One region of the Mesorhizobium sp. WSM4983 genome, then DNA from elsewhere that is predicted to be linked to it. Evidence: predicted binding sites of a transcription regulator. Region 1 holds the regulator's gene; the other holds the start of a gene.
The links. The regulator PhoB, encoded in region 1, activates phosphate uptake and scavenging genes when phosphate is short. The targets are predictions, from matches to a motif close to TGTCATNNANCTGTCAT.

Region 1 (7,292 bases):
GGCGCCGACGATCCAGCTCCACCTGGCGCCGATCGAGCCGGCTGGTCCGCCGCCCATCAGCTGGAAGGTGGCATCGAGCGGCGCCACCGTCTGGCCGCTGGTGACCCACCAGGCAGCACCGCGCCAGACCAGCAGCCCGCCAAGCGTCACGATGAAGGCTGGCACTTCGAGATAGGCGATGACGAAGCCCTGGAAGGCGCCGATCAGCAGGCCGAGCGCCAGGCCGATCAACAGTGCCAGCACCCAGATCCAGGGATTGCCAAGCTCGAGCCCAACCATTCGTACCAGGAAATGCACTTGGGCAAAGCCCATCACCATGCCGATCAAACCCTCGGCGGATCCGACGGAGAGGTCGATGTTGCGCATGACGATGACCAGCACCATGCCGGAAGCCATGATGGCCACGGCCGAGGTCTGCACCGACAGGTTCCACAGGTTGCGCGGCGTCAGGAACGTTCGGCTGTCGAAATCGAGCGGATTGACGCCGAGCCGCAGGCTCGAGATGACATGCAGGCCGATCCAGATGATCAGCAGCGCGCCGACCATGCCGAGCATGCGGGTGTCGAGCTCGGTCGCCTTGAGGAAGCGCCCGACGGTGCTCAGTTCGGAAGCCCGCGCGCGATCCGCCGGCGGGTTGGCCGGCGTATCAGAGGTCGTATCGGTCATGATCTCCTCCCACCGGCTTGCCGTCTGGCGCGGATGCCGGACCACGATGCTAGAGCAATTCCAGGAAAAGTGCGTGGCCGCCTGGAATTGCGCGGAAACAAACGGCTGGAGCAGTTCGGCGATCCTGCCGGACAGTGAACTGCCCCAATGGTCTCCGGCTTCAGTACGCCCGAAAGCCTTTGGAGAAACGCCGCGGCTGTCGGGCCGCGGCGCTGCGTTTGAACCTGACGGCCAGCTTAGTTGCAGACCGCGACGCTGCCGGCGGCAACGCCCGCGCAGACTTCATCCTTCTTGATCCAACCCGCGTCGATGACGAGGTTGAGATTATCCTTGGTGATCGCGACCGGGGTCAGGAACAGCGACTTGACGGTGTTGCCGCCAGGCGTCGTGAAGTCCTTGGCGCCCGCGATGTCGGTCATCTTCTTGCCGTCGGCGAGCTGCGAGGCGATCTCGGCGGCGTGCTTGCCGAGCTCGCGCGCGTCCTTCCACACCGACACCGTCTGGGTGCCGAGCGCGATGCGGTTGAGCGCGGCATGGTCGCCGTCCTGGCCCGAGACCGGAACGGTGCCGGCCAGCCCTTGCGCCGTCAGAGCCGCGACGACGCCGCCGGCGGTGCCGTCATTGGCCGCCACCACCGCGTCGACCTTGTTGTCGTTGGCGGTCAGGAACTGCTCCATGTTCTTCTGCGCATTGGCGGGAAGCCAGCCATCGGTATAGGCCTCGCCGACATTCTTGATCTTGCCGCTGTCGATGGCTTCCTTCAGCACTTCCATCGAGCCGGAGAACAGGAAATCGGCGTTCGGGTCGGCGCCCGAGCCCTTGATGAAGACGTAATTGCCCTCGGGCTTGGCCTTGAACACCTCGCGGGCCTGCATGCGGCCGACTTCCTTGTTGTCGAAGGTCAGATAAAACACGTCCTTGTTCTCGATCAGGCGGTCGTAGCCGACGACCGGAATGCCTTCGTCGAGTGCCTTCTGCACCGCCGGCCCGATGGCGGAGGCGTCCTGCGCCAGGATTATCAACGCATTCGCGCCCTGCGAGATCAGGCTTTCGACGTCGGTCAGCTGCTTGCCTGGATTGGACTGTGCGTCGGCGGATATGTACTTGTCGCCGGCGGCCTCGATCGCCTTCTTCATCGCCGCTTCGTCGGTCTTCCAGCGCTCTTCCTGGAAATTGGACCACGAAACGCCGATCACCTTGTCCTTCGCCTGCGCGACCGACACCAACGTCAACGACATGGCGACGCCCGCCAGAATGGCGGCTGCGAATCTCTTCATGATATCCTCCCTGCGCCCCTCGCGGCGCGACCCAGACTGGCCCGAAGGCGATGAGGCTTTTTTTCGAGCCTCGAAAAAATACTGATCTAACGCTAAAGCGCTGTCAACTGCAATTCTGACGGTTTTTGAGGTGGTCACGTACTTTTTTCGAGACCCGCAATAAATAATGACAGTGCCGACCGCTTCTGCCACTATCGCGGAACAGTTCGGGAGGAGGCGCAGCCCGGTCCACCGAAACTTGTAAGACCAGGACGGTTCGGGTGCCGGCGTGCGGGACTGAACCGATCTGGCGCGTCGCCGAGTCCTGTGCATGATCGAGAGGCCGCGCTGACTGGGAGGAGACAAAAATGTCGGTCGGAATCCGCCACGACGATCTGCGCCGGCGCAACCGCGCCATGGTGCTCTCGGCCGTGCGCCGGGCCGGCCAGCCGTCGCGCACGGAAATCGCCGCGACCACCGGGCTCAGCCATTCGACCATTTCGGCGATCTCTTCCGACCTGATCCAGGAAGGCGTCTTGGCCGAGAGCAAGCCGAGCGAGACCGCGTCTCTGAAGCGCGGCCGGCCACAGGTGGGCCTCGCGCTCAAGCCGGAGGCGGCGGCGGTGGTAACGGTGGTGCTGTCGCTCAATTTCCTCTCGGTCGCCGTTATTGATTATGCGGGTCAGGTCATCGCCGAGGAGCAGCGCCGCCTCGATACGCTCACCATACCGCGCAACGAGCTGATCGGCGAATGCTTGGCGATCGTGCGGCGCCGGCTGGACGATCCGGACCTCGACGTCGGCAGCGTCGCCCGCATCGCCATGGGCATCCAGGGCATCACCGATTCCCATGCCCGCGCCATGCTATGGTCGCCGATCACGCCGCTGACCGACATTCCCTTCGCCGACATCCTGGAAAAGGAATTCGGCATTCCGGCCACCATGGAAAACGACTGCAACATGATGGCTGTGGCGCTGCAGTGGCGCGATCCCCACCGCTATCGCGACAATTTCATCGCCATTCTGCTCTCGCACGGCATCGGCATGGGCCTGGTGCTGAAGGGCGAGCTGTTCACCGGCACACATTCGTCCGGCGGCGAGTTCGGCCACATGATCCATCGTCCGAGCGGCGCGCTTTGCCGTTGCGGACGCCGCGGCTGCGTCGAGGCCTATGCCGGCAACTACGCCATCTGGCGCAGCGCCATGAAGATGAGCGAGGACGCCGAGCCGATCGATGTCGGCGACGCCGACATGCGGGCGCTCGCCGCCAAGGCGCGCGAGACAGATGGCCCGGAGCGCGAGGCCTATCGCCGGGCCGGGGAGGCGCTGGGCTTCGGCCTCGGCAGCCTGTTCGCGCTGATCGACCCGGCGCCGGTCGCCATGGTCGGCGTCAGCGCCGCCGCCTTCGACCTGATCGAGCCGGCGCTGCGCGAGGCGATCGCCCAGACCGCCGGCGGCCAGCATTCAAATTCGATCTCCTTCGATACCGAGCCGAACGAATTGCCGCTGATCCGCGAAGGCTGCGCCGTGCGCGCGCTGACCTTCGTCGACCAGGAGATTTTCGCCCCGGGCGTGCAGGCAAGAGCGGGCAAGAACGTGGCCTGAGCAGCTTCGATAGCGATCGTTGTCTTCTGTGCGTCCTGCAGACGCCGGAGATTAGCGAAGGCCCCGCAGCTTCGTCATTCCAGGGCGGAGCAGGAGCGAAGCTCCGTCGCGGAGACCCTGGAATCCATGCCATTACCTCAATCGTCGGATGAGCGGAGCAGAATTTCTGCACCGCCGCGGCGCGTGGAAGTCGCGTGGATCGTCGGGTCTGCGCGCGTCGCGACGCTTCGTGCTCCGCCCGTGGACGGCGAAGCACCAGCGTCTCGATAACCCGCCAGCGCAGATAGAACCCGTCAGACCTTCGGTGCCCTGGATCTAATCTTCCCTGATCGCGTAGCCCGCCCCACGGATGGTACGTATGACGTCCGGCATCCGGCCGTTGTTGACCGCCTTGCGCAGGCGTCCGACATGCACGTCCACGGTGCGCTCGTCGATATAGATCGTCTCGCCCCATACATTGTCGAGCAGCTGGCTGCGCGAGAACACCCGGCCGGGATGCCGCATCATGAATTCCAGCAGCCTGAACTCGGTCGGGCCGAGCCGGATCTCGCTCTTCTTGCGGTAGACGCGATGCGATTCGCGATCGAGCACGATGTCGCCGACCTTGAGCACGCTGGACAGCACCTCCGGCTTGGCGCGGCGCAGCAGCGCCTTGACCCTGGCCATGAATTCCGGCGTCGAGAACGGCTTGACCAGATAGTCGTCGGCGCCGGTCGAGAGGCCGCGCACCCTGTCGCTTTCCTCGCCGCGCGCGGTCAGCATGATGATCGGCAGGCGTTCGGTCTCGGGCCGCATCCTGAGGCGCCGGCAAAGCTCGATGCCGGACACCGCCGGCACCATCCAGTCGAGCACCAGAAGGTCGGGTACATTCTCCTGCAGGCGGATCTCGGCCTCGTCGCCGCGGGTCACCACCTCGACCTGATAGCCCTCGGATTCGAGGTTGTAGCGGAGCAGCACCCCCAGCGGTTCCTCGTCCTCCACCACCATGATGCGTGGCGCGATCATATAGCAGGCACCTTCGCTGTCAGGCCGCCGGCGCCGACATCGTCGTCTCGTCCTGCTTAGGACGATTCGCGGGCAATTGCGTGCCGGTCAGCACATAGTAGGCGTTCTCGGCGATGTTGGTGACGTGGTCGCCGATGCGCTCCAGATTCTTGGCGCAGAACAACAGATGCGTGCAAGCCGTGATGTTGCGCGGATCCTCCATCATGTAGGTCAGGAGCTCGCGGAAGACGGCGGTGTATTTGACGTCGATGCGCTCGTCGTCGTTGCGGAGCTTGGCGAGCGCCGTGGCGTCGCCGGCCGCGTATTCCTCGATCACGCCCTGCACCTGGATCAGCACCAGCTGCGCCATCGAATCGATGGAGTGCGAAAGGTCGCGCGGCGCGGCGCTGACGCCGACCGAGCCGACGCGCTTAGCGATGTTCTTGGCAAGGTCGCCAATGCGCTCGAGATCGCCGGCCATGCGGATGGCGCCAACGACGCTGCGCAGGTCGTCGGCCATCGGCTGGCGTTTGGCAATCAGCGTGATGGCGCGATCGTCGAGCTCGCGTTGGCGCGCGTCCATGATGGCATCGTCGGAGACCACGCGCTGCGCCAGCGCGTTGTCGGAATTCAGCAGAGCCTTGGTCGACGCGCCGACCATCGAGCCGGCAAGATCGCCCATGTCGCGGATAAGCTGGCTGATCTGCCTCAGATCCTCGTCGAAGGAAGCGACCGTATGGGCCATGGTTATGTCCTCGTATGAACTCAGCCGAAGCGGCCGGTGATGTAGTCCTGCGTGCGCTTCTCGCGGGGCGAGGTGAAGATCTTCTCGGTCCGGTCGAATTCGATCAGCTCGCCGAGATACATGAACGCCGTCTGCCGCGACACGCGCGCCGCCTGCTGCATGTTGTGGGTGACGATCACGATCGTGTAGTCGGCCTGCAGCTCGTCGATCAGCTCCTCGATCTTGGCGGTCGAGAGCGGATCGAGTGCCGATGCCGGCTCGTCGAGCAGGATGACCTCCGGCTTCACCGCCACGGTGCGGGCGATGCAGAGCCGCTGCTGCTGGCCGCCCGAAAGGCTCTGGCCACTGGCGTTGAGCTTGTCCTTGACCTCGTTCCACAGCGCGGCGCGCTTCAGCGCCTGTTCGACGCGATTGTCCATCTCGGCCTTGCTTATCTTCTCATACAGCCTGACGCCGAAGGCGATGTTCTCGTAGATCGACATCGGGAACGGCGTCGGCTTCTGGAACACCATGCCGATCTTGGTCCTGAGCAGGTTGAGGTCCTGCGAACGGTCGAGGATGTTCTTGCCGTCGAGCAGCACCTGGCCTTCGGCGCTCTGCTTCGGGTAGAGCTCGTAGATGCGGTTGAGCACGCGCAGCAGCGTCGACTTTCCGCAGCCCGAAGGTCCGATGAAGGCGGTGACGCTGCGCTCGGGCAGCGACAGGTTGATGTCCTTCAACGCCTTCGACTGGCCATAGTAGAAGTTGAGGTTCTTGACTTCGATCTTGGCCTTCTCGGCGGTCGTCTCGGCTACGTTCAGGTCGGTGGACAACATCGGTTTCATCTGTCCTCTCTGCGTCCGGTAAGGCTGCGGGCGAAGATGCTCAGCCCGAGAACCGTCAGGGTGATTATCAGTGCGCCCGTCCAGGCCAGTTGCTGCCATTCCTCATAAGGGCTCAGCGCAAACTGGAAGATGGTCACCGGCAGGCTGGCCATCGGCGCGTTGAGATTGCTCGACCAGAACTGGTTGTTGAGCGCGGTGAAGAGCAGCGGCGCCGTCTCGCCCGAAATCCGGGCGATCGCCAGCAATATACCGGTGACGATGCCGGACAGTGCGGCGCGATAGGCGACCGAGCGGATCACCACCCAGCGCGGCGCGCCGATGGCGGTGCCGGCCTCGCGCAGCGCGTTGGGCACAAGGTTCAGCATGTCCTCGGTGGTGCGCACGACGACGGGGATCACCAGGATCGACAGCGCCACCGCGCCGGCGATCGCCGAGAAATGACCCATCGGCCGCACTATCAGCTCGTAGACGAACAGGCCGACAATGATCGATGGCGCCGACAACAGGATGTCGTTGATGAAGCGCACCACCGTCGTGAGGCGCGAGAAGCGCCCGTACTCGGCCATATAGGTTCCGGCGAGCACGCCGATCGGCGTGCCGACGACGATGCCGATCACGGTCATCACGATGCTGCCGTAAATGGCGTTGAGCAGGCCGCCGGCGTCGCCGGGCGGCGGCGTCATTTCCGTGAACACCGAAAGCGAGACACCCGAGAGCCCCTTATAGAGAAGGGCGCCGAGGATCAGCGCCAGCCAGACGAGGCCGATGCCCGCCGCTATGGTGCAGAGCGCCATCATCACGGCGTTCTTGCGCTTCCGGCTTCGGTGGAGCGATGCGGCTGTCGACATCGGTCAGGCTCCCGTGCGGCTATCGATGCGCAACAGCATGTAGCGTGCGAGCGCGAGGATGATGAAGGTGATGATGAACAGGATCAGTCCGAGCGCCACCAGTGAGGACGTGTAAAGCTCGCCGTCGGCTTCGGTGAATTCGTTGGCGATGGTCGCCGAGATCGTCGTGCCGGGCGCAAAAAGCGAGGCGCTGATGCGGTGCGCATTGCCGATGACGAAGGTGACGGCCATCGTCTCGCCGAGCGCGCGGCCAAGACCGAGCATGACGCCGCCCATGATGCCGACCCGCGTATAGGGAATGACCACACGCCGGGTCACTTCCCAGGTCGTGCAGCCGATGCCGTAGGCCGATTCCTTCAGCACCG
Region 2 (7,292 bases), on a different contig from region 1:
TCGATGCCCTTGACCTTTTCGACCTCGCCCTTGGCCACCTGCCTGAGGAAGTTCAGGGCGCTGTCGGCGGCGATCTCGTAATGATGCATGACGCCGAGCGGGTAGTTGGTCATTTCCATATGGAGCCGGGCGAGGTTTCGCCAGGTTCCGCCGACGGCGTAGAACACCCTGCCCTGCCCGCCCTTCAAAAGCTTCGCCCGCGCCAGTTCCTGGCGCGCGATCTTCTGCGCCTGGACGAGAGAGTTCTTCGCCATGTCCTGCAGGCGCAGGCCGCCGAGCGGCAGCGTGATACCGTCGCCGATCGCCTCGCCATTGATGTCGACGAGTTCCAGGCTGCCGCCGCCAAGGTCGCCGGCGATGCCGTTGGCCGGATAGAAGCCGGAAATGATGCCAAGCGCCGAATAATGCGCTTCCTGGCGGCCGGAAAGCACGCGGATCTCGGTCTTCAGCACATCCTCGGCGCGGTGGATGAAGTCCGGGCCGTTGACCGCCTCGCGCGCGGCCGCGGTCGCCAGCACATAGATGTGCTCGGCGCCGGCTTGATCGGAAAGCGCGCGAAAACGGCGGAACTCCTCCATCGAGCGCGTCACCGCCTCGGGATCGAGCTTGCCCGTCGAAACGATGCCGCGGCCGAGGCCGGCCAGCATCTTTTCGTTGAACAGCATCGTCGGCGAGCGCGCCAGCCCTTCATAGACGACGAGGCGGATCGAGTTCGATCCGATGTCGATGATCGACAGCGGCCGCCGGTCCTGGAGCCGGCCCTGCGAGACTGAAATCACGCGGCGGCGTTCTTCTTGCGGCGCTTGAACTGTGCAATGCGCCTGGGCGCATGCGATTTCAGCGCGTCACCCCGTCCGGAAAGACTCGGATTGGTCATGAAATATTCCTGCGCGTTGAACGGTTCCTCGCCCTCCTCGAGCGCAGCGCGCCGGGAGGTGCCATCAGCCAATACGTCGAAACTTTGCTGATTGTCCATGATGTTGCCGAGCATGATCTGGCCAAGCACCTGTTCATGCACAGTCGGATTGGTGATCGGCACCAGGGTCTCGACGCGGCGGTCGAGATTGCGCGGCATGATATCGGCCGAGGAGATGTAGACGACCGCTTCGTCGGACGGCAGACCGTGGCCGTTGCCGAAGCAGTAGATGCGGCTGTGCTCAAGGAAGCGGCCGACAATCGACTTCACCCGGATGTTCTCGGAAAGACCCGGCACCTGCGGCCTCAGGCAGCAGATGCCGCGCACGACGAGATCTATCTCGACGCCGGCGCGGCTGGCGTCATAGAGAGCGTCGATGACGGTCGGATCGACGAGCGCGTTCATCTTCATCCAGATACGGGCCGGCCTGCCCTCGAGCGCATGGGCGATCTCCTCGGCGATGTGCCTCAGGATGCGGTCGCGCAGCGTGAACGGCGACACCGCAAGACGCATCTCCTCGGCAGGCTCGGCGTAGCCGGTGATGAAGTTGAAGATCTGCGCGACATCGCGCGCGATCGTCGGGTCGGTGGTGAAGAAGGACAGGTCGGTGTAGATGCGGGCGGTGACCGGATGGTAGTTGCCGGTGCCGAGATGTACGTAATTGCGCAGCCGGCCGTCCTCGCGGCGGACCACCAGCGACATCTTGGCGTGGGTCTTCAACTCCAGGAAGCCGAATACGACCTGGACGCCGGCGCGCTCGAGGTCGCGCGCCCAGCGGATATTGGCCTCTTCATCGAAGCGCGCCTTGAGCTCGACGAGCGCCGTCACCGACTTGCCGGCCTCCGCCGCGTCGATCAACGCCCGCACGATCGGGCTGTCGTTCGAGGTGCGGTAGAGCGTCTGCTTGATGGCGACGACTTCCGGATCGGCCGCCGCCTGGCGCAGGAACTGCACCACGACGTCGAAGGATTCGTAGGGGTGGTGGACGATGATGTCCTTCTCGCGGATGGCGGCCAGGCAGTCGCCACCATGCTCGCGGATGCGCTCGGGAAAGCGCGGGTTATAGGGCGTGAATTTGAGGTCGTCGCGCGGGATGGCGACGATCTCGGAGATCTGGTTGAGCGCCAGCGGCCCGGTGAGCACGCTGATGCGGCTCGACGACACTCCGAGCTCGCCGGCGACGAAGTCGCGCAACTCGGCCGGCATCAGCGTGTCGAATTCGATGCGGATGACGGAGCCGCGGCGGCGGCGCTTCAGCGCCGTCTCGAACAGGCGAACGAGGTCTTCCGATTCCTCCTCCACCTCGATATCGCTGTCGCGGATGATGCGGAACGTGCCCGAGCCCTTGACCTCATATCCAGGGAAGAGCTTGCCGATATAGAGGCCGACCGCCTCCTCCAGCGGGATGAAGCGGACATGATGCTTGCGGTCGGGCAGACGGATGAACCGCCGCAGCGCCACCGGCAAGCGCAAGAGCGCGCTCATCTCCTCGCCGTTCTTGCGGTGGCGCAGCTGCAGCGCCATTGAGAAACCGAGATTGGGGATGAACGGAAACGGGTGCGCCGGGTCGATCGACAGCGGCGTGAGCACCGGGAAAACCTGACCCTGGAAATGCTCCTCCAGCCAGGCCTTCTCGTCCTTGGTCAGGCCGTCGCGGGGGATGCTTTCGATGCCTTCCTTGTTGAGCAGCTCCATCAGGGCCGACAGGCTCTTCTGCTGGTCTTCCTGCAGGCGCTCGACCTCGCGCAGCAATTGCTCCAACTGCTGCTCAGGCGTGCGGCCGTCCGGGCTCTTCAACGCGATGCCCTCGCGCACCTGACCGGCGAGGCCGGCGACGCGCACCATGAAGAACTCGTCGAGGTTTGCGGCCGAGATCGACAGGAAGCGGACGCGCTCGAGCAGCGGGTGATGCTCGTTCAGCGATTCCTCGAGCACCCGGCGGTTGAACTGCAGCCAGGAAAACTCGCGGTTGACGAAACGGTCTGGATTGCCGCCGTCCGGGCTCGCCGCCTCGACGGTGATGAACTCGCTCTGCACCGGCTTCAGTTCGTTCATGGTTCCTGCTCTTGGCCACAACGTCGTTCTTTGAGCGCCATACGCCGCCGGACGCGCTATGCACGCTCTAACACGCTTTTATGACGCATGATGTCACGGAATCGCTTCGTTTCCGGCCTCATGCGCTTAACCGGCTCAACTTATCCTCTGCCAGCCTTTTGCGACAGTTTCATTTCATCGATCTTGCAAACCGGCCGGTTATGATCCAGATGCAAACGGGCCGAACTGAAGGAGACGACGATGGCAGGCGGTACCATTCCCCATTTCCAGAACGACGCGGGCCATCCGGCGATCGATATCGGCGTCAAGGAATTCATGTGCACCGGCGCCAACCCGCCTTTCGACCACCCGCATGTATTCCTCGACATGGGCGACGACAATGAAAAGGTCTGCCCTTACTGCTCGACGCTCTACCGCTATTCGCCGAAGCTGAAGGCGACGGAAACCGAGCCTGCCGGCTGCCTCTATATCGACCAGGCCGCCTGATCGCGGATCTGGGTGACCGCTAGACCATGGAGGAGGCGCGGTCCCGGCAGGTCGTCATCGCCGGGGCCGGTATCGCCGGACTGACGGCAGCTCTTGCCTTTGCCGAACACGGCCATGCCGTCACGGTGCTGGAACAGGCCAGCCAGCTCGAAGCGGTGGGCGCGGGCATCCAGCTTTCCCCCAACGCCACCCGTATGCTCAGTCGGCTCGGCGCGCTCGACCGGTTGCGGCTGAGCGCGATCCGCCCGGAAGCGGTGGTGCTGAAGGGCGCTGCCACCTTGCGCGAACTGGCGCGCGTGCCGCTCGGCCAGGCCGGCGAAGAGCGTTGGGGCGCGCCCTATCTGGTGGCGCACCGCGCCGACCTGCAGGCGGCGCTGACGGCGCGGATGGCGGAGCATCCTGAAATCCAACTCGTCACCGGCGCGCGGGTAACGGACGTCGCTGTTCACCCGCAAGACATCGCCGTCGCCGCCGAAACGGATGGCGGCAGCATCGAGGCCGCCGGCGGCCTGCTGATCGGCGCGGACGGCGTCTGGTCGTCGGTTCGCAGGCTGCTTGCGGGTCGAGAGCCGGCCTTCGGGAAGAACCGCTTCTCGGGCGAGCTGGCCTGGCGCGCAACGGTTGCAGCGACAAGCGCCGCCGGCCAGGCTTTTGCAGCAATCGCCGCCGGCGACTGCATCACCGCCTTCCTGCATCCCGGCTTCCATATGGTCGCCTATCCGGTGAGCAAAGGCAGCGCCTTCAATCTGGCCGCCTTCACCAAGGGCGAGCGCATCGCCGAAGGCTGGTCCGGCCATGCCGATCCCGCCATTCTCGCCAGCGCTATGCGCGGCACGTCGCCCGCGCTGGCGAGACTCGCCGCGCTCGCCGGGCCTTGGACGGCGTTTCCGATCCACACCGTCGAGCAGGCTCGCTGGACGATGCCGCAGGTAGCCCTGATCGGAGACGCGGCGCACGCCATGACCCCGTTCGCGGCGCAGGGCGCGGCGATGGCGATCGAGGATGCCGCGACGCTCGCCGATCTGGTCGCCGACTTCCCCGGCGATCGGCGGCAGAACCTCTCCACATGGGAAAATCTCAGGCGGCCGCGCATCGAGAAGGTGCTCAGACGCGGCGCACTCAACCGCATGGCCTGGCACGCATGGGGCCCGGTTGCGATCGCGCGCAACCTGGTGCTGGCGACGCGCCCGGCGGAGAAGCTCGCGGGAGATTTGGACTGGCTCTATGGCTGGGAGGAGCGGAACAGGCGGTGAGGCGTTCGCTGCAGCGGTGTCCTGCACGACCGCCAATGCTACCGCGCCTCGACAACTATGGAAGCGAGACCGGCAGCGCGCTTCACCAACCGGTCGCTCAAAAGCCCGGCCGTTGGCGGCCGGGCTTCTCGAATTGGCGTCAGAAGCTCAGTGCAGGATCTGCGACAGGAACAGTTTCGTCCGCTCATGGCGCGGATTATCGAAGAACTCGGCCGGCGTGTTCTGCTCGACGATCTGGCCCTGGTCCATAAAGATCACCCGGTTGGCGACCTTGCGGGCAAAGCCCATCTCGTGGGTGACGCACAGCATGGTCATGCCTTCTTCGGCAAGGCCAACCATCGTCTCCAGCACTTCCTTGATCATTTCCGGGTCGAGCGCCGAGGTCGGCTCGTCGAACAGCATGATGCGCGGGTTCATGCAGAGCGAGCGGGCGATCGCCACGCGCTGCTGCTGGCCGCCGGAGAGCTGTCCAGGATATTTGTTGGCCTGCTCCGGGATCTTGACGCGCTTCAGGAAATGCATGGCGATTTCCTCGGCCTGCTTCTTCGGCGTCTTGCGCACCCAGATCGGCGCCAGCGTGCAATTCTCCAGAATGGTGAGATGCGGGAACAGGTTGAAGTGCTGGAACACCATGCCGACCTCGCGGCGCACCTCGTCGATCTTCTTCAGATCGTTGGTGAGTTCCTTGCCGTCGACGATGATCTTGCCCTTCTGGTGCTCTTCCAAGCGGTTGATGCAGCGGATCATGGTCGACTTGCCGGAGCCGGACGGACCGCAGATGACGATGCGCTCGCCGCGCATCACCTTGAGGTTGATGTCCTTCAGCACATGGAACTCGCCATACCATTTGTGCATGCCGACGATGTCGATGGCGACATCTGTCGTCGAGATGTGCATCTTCTTGGCATCGACCTTGAGGTCTTCCGCGCTGACGGCGTTTTCGGTGGCCATAGCCAATTCCCCTTTTTATCGTTTGTAGCCGGTGTCCAGCCGGCGCTCGGTGTACATTGAATAGCGCGACATGCCGAAGCAGAACAGCCAGAACACGAAGGCGGCGAAGATCAAGCCGGACTTCGGGGTCTGCGGCGTCGCCCAGTTGGGATCGGAGAAATTCTGCTTCACCACGCCGAGCAGGTCGAACATCGAGATGATGAGCACCAGGCTGGTATCCTTGAACATGCCGATGAAGGTATTGACGATGCCGGGAATGACCAGCTTCAAGGCCTGCGGCAGCACGATCAAGCCCATCTTCTGCCAATAGCCGAGGCCGAGCGAATCGGCGCCCTCATACTGGCCCTTCGGGATCGCCTGGAGGCCGCCGCGCACCACTTCCGCCATATAGGCGGCGGCAAACAGCGACACGCCGATCAGCGCCCTGAGGTACTTGTCGAAGGTAACGCCCTCGGGAAGGAAAAGCGGCAGCATGACGCTGGCGAAGAACAGCACGGTGATCAGCGGAATGCCGCGCACCGTCTCGATGAAGACGACGCAAAGCCATTTGACGATCGGCATCTGGGAGCGACGGCCGAGCGCCAGAGCGATGCCCAGGGGCAGCGACACGGCCATACCAACGAAGGAGAGACTGAGCGTCACCAGCAGCCCACCCCAGCGCGAGGTCTCGACATGCGGCAGGCCGAACACGCCGCCGACCAAAAGGAAGTGGGCGACGACCGGCAGCACGAGGAAGAGCAGGATGGCGTTCAGCCCCTTGCGCGGCACGCGCGGGATCAGCATAGGCACCAGCAACACCACGAACAGGATGGCGACCAGGATAGGCCGCCAGCGTTCCTCGATGTGATAGGTGCCGAACATGAACTGGCCGAACTTGGCGTTGACGAAAGCCCAGCAGGCGCCGGTCCAGCCGTCGGGCTGGATGCCGCCTTGCGAGACGGTGGCGCAGACCGTGCGGTCCGGCCCGGTCCACACTGCGTTTATGAAGGCCCAGTTGATGACCTGCGGCAGGATCCAGGCGACTATGGCGATGCCGAGGATGGTCAGGATAGTGTCGCCAACCGAGGCGGTCAGGTTCTTGCGCACCCAGGCATAGGCGCCGCGCTCGCCAGGAGGCGCCGGCTGCGCCAGCGTCATCTCGGTGCGCACCCAGGACATGTCGTGTTCCTGCATGGCTCTACCTCTCCACCAGCGCCATTCTGGCGTTCACCACGTTCATCACCGCAGAGGTGACGAGGCTCAGCACCAGATAAGCGATCATCATGAGGAACACGCCCTCGACCGCCTGGCCGGTCTGGTTGAGCACCGTGCCGGCGGTGGCCGTCAGATCGGGGTAGCCGATGGCGATCGCCAGCGAAGAGTTCTTGGTGAGGTTCAGATACTGGCTGGTAAGCGGCGGGATGACGATGCGCATCGCCTGCGGGATCACCACCAGGCGCAGGATCGGCCCGGAGCGTAGGCCGAGTGCAGCCGCCGCTTCGCTCTGGCCTTTGCTGACGCCCTTGATGCCGGCGCGCACGATCTCGGCGATGAAGGCGGCCGTGTAGAAGGAAAGCGCCAGCAGGAGCGACAGGAACTCAGGCTTGATCTGAAATCCGCCCGTCAAATTGAAGGTCGACTGCTTCGGGAAG

Region 2: P9254_RS15915 (RNA degradosome polyphosphate kinase) is a predicted target of PhoB. The motif match lies at 3,132-3,148, and genes of this name have one in related genera.

Annotation. Positions count from the first base shown of each region.
Region 1 is NZ_JARTVM010000002.1:526,255-533,546, forward strand. Features, by position in the region: gene P9254_RS09805 (sugar ABC transporter permease) at 1-666, opposite strand, end outside; gene xylF (D-xylose ABC transporter substrate-binding protein) at 903-1,943, opposite strand; gene P9254_RS09815 (ROK family transcriptional regulator) at 2,291-3,526, shown strand; gene phoB (phosphate regulon transcriptional regulator PhoB) at 3,842-4,531, opposite strand; gene phoU (phosphate signaling complex protein PhoU) at 4,551-5,255, opposite strand; gene pstB (phosphate ABC transporter ATP-binding protein PstB) at 5,276-6,079, opposite strand; gene pstA (phosphate ABC transporter permease PstA) at 6,076-6,927, opposite strand; gene pstC (phosphate ABC transporter permease subunit PstC) at 6,931-7,292, opposite strand, start outside.
Region 2 is NZ_JARTVM010000004.1:372,531-379,822, reverse strand. Features, by position in the region: gene ppx (exopolyphosphatase) at 1-779, opposite strand, end outside; gene P9254_RS15915 (RNA degradosome polyphosphate kinase) at 776-2,971, opposite strand; gene P9254_RS15910 (zinc-finger domain-containing protein) at 3,212-3,457, shown strand; gene P9254_RS15905 (FAD-dependent monooxygenase) at 3,484-4,710, shown strand; gene P9254_RS15900 (amino acid ABC transporter ATP-binding protein) at 4,858-5,661, opposite strand; gene P9254_RS15895 (amino acid ABC transporter permease) at 5,677-6,834, opposite strand; gene P9254_RS15890 (amino acid ABC transporter permease) at 6,839-7,292, opposite strand, start outside.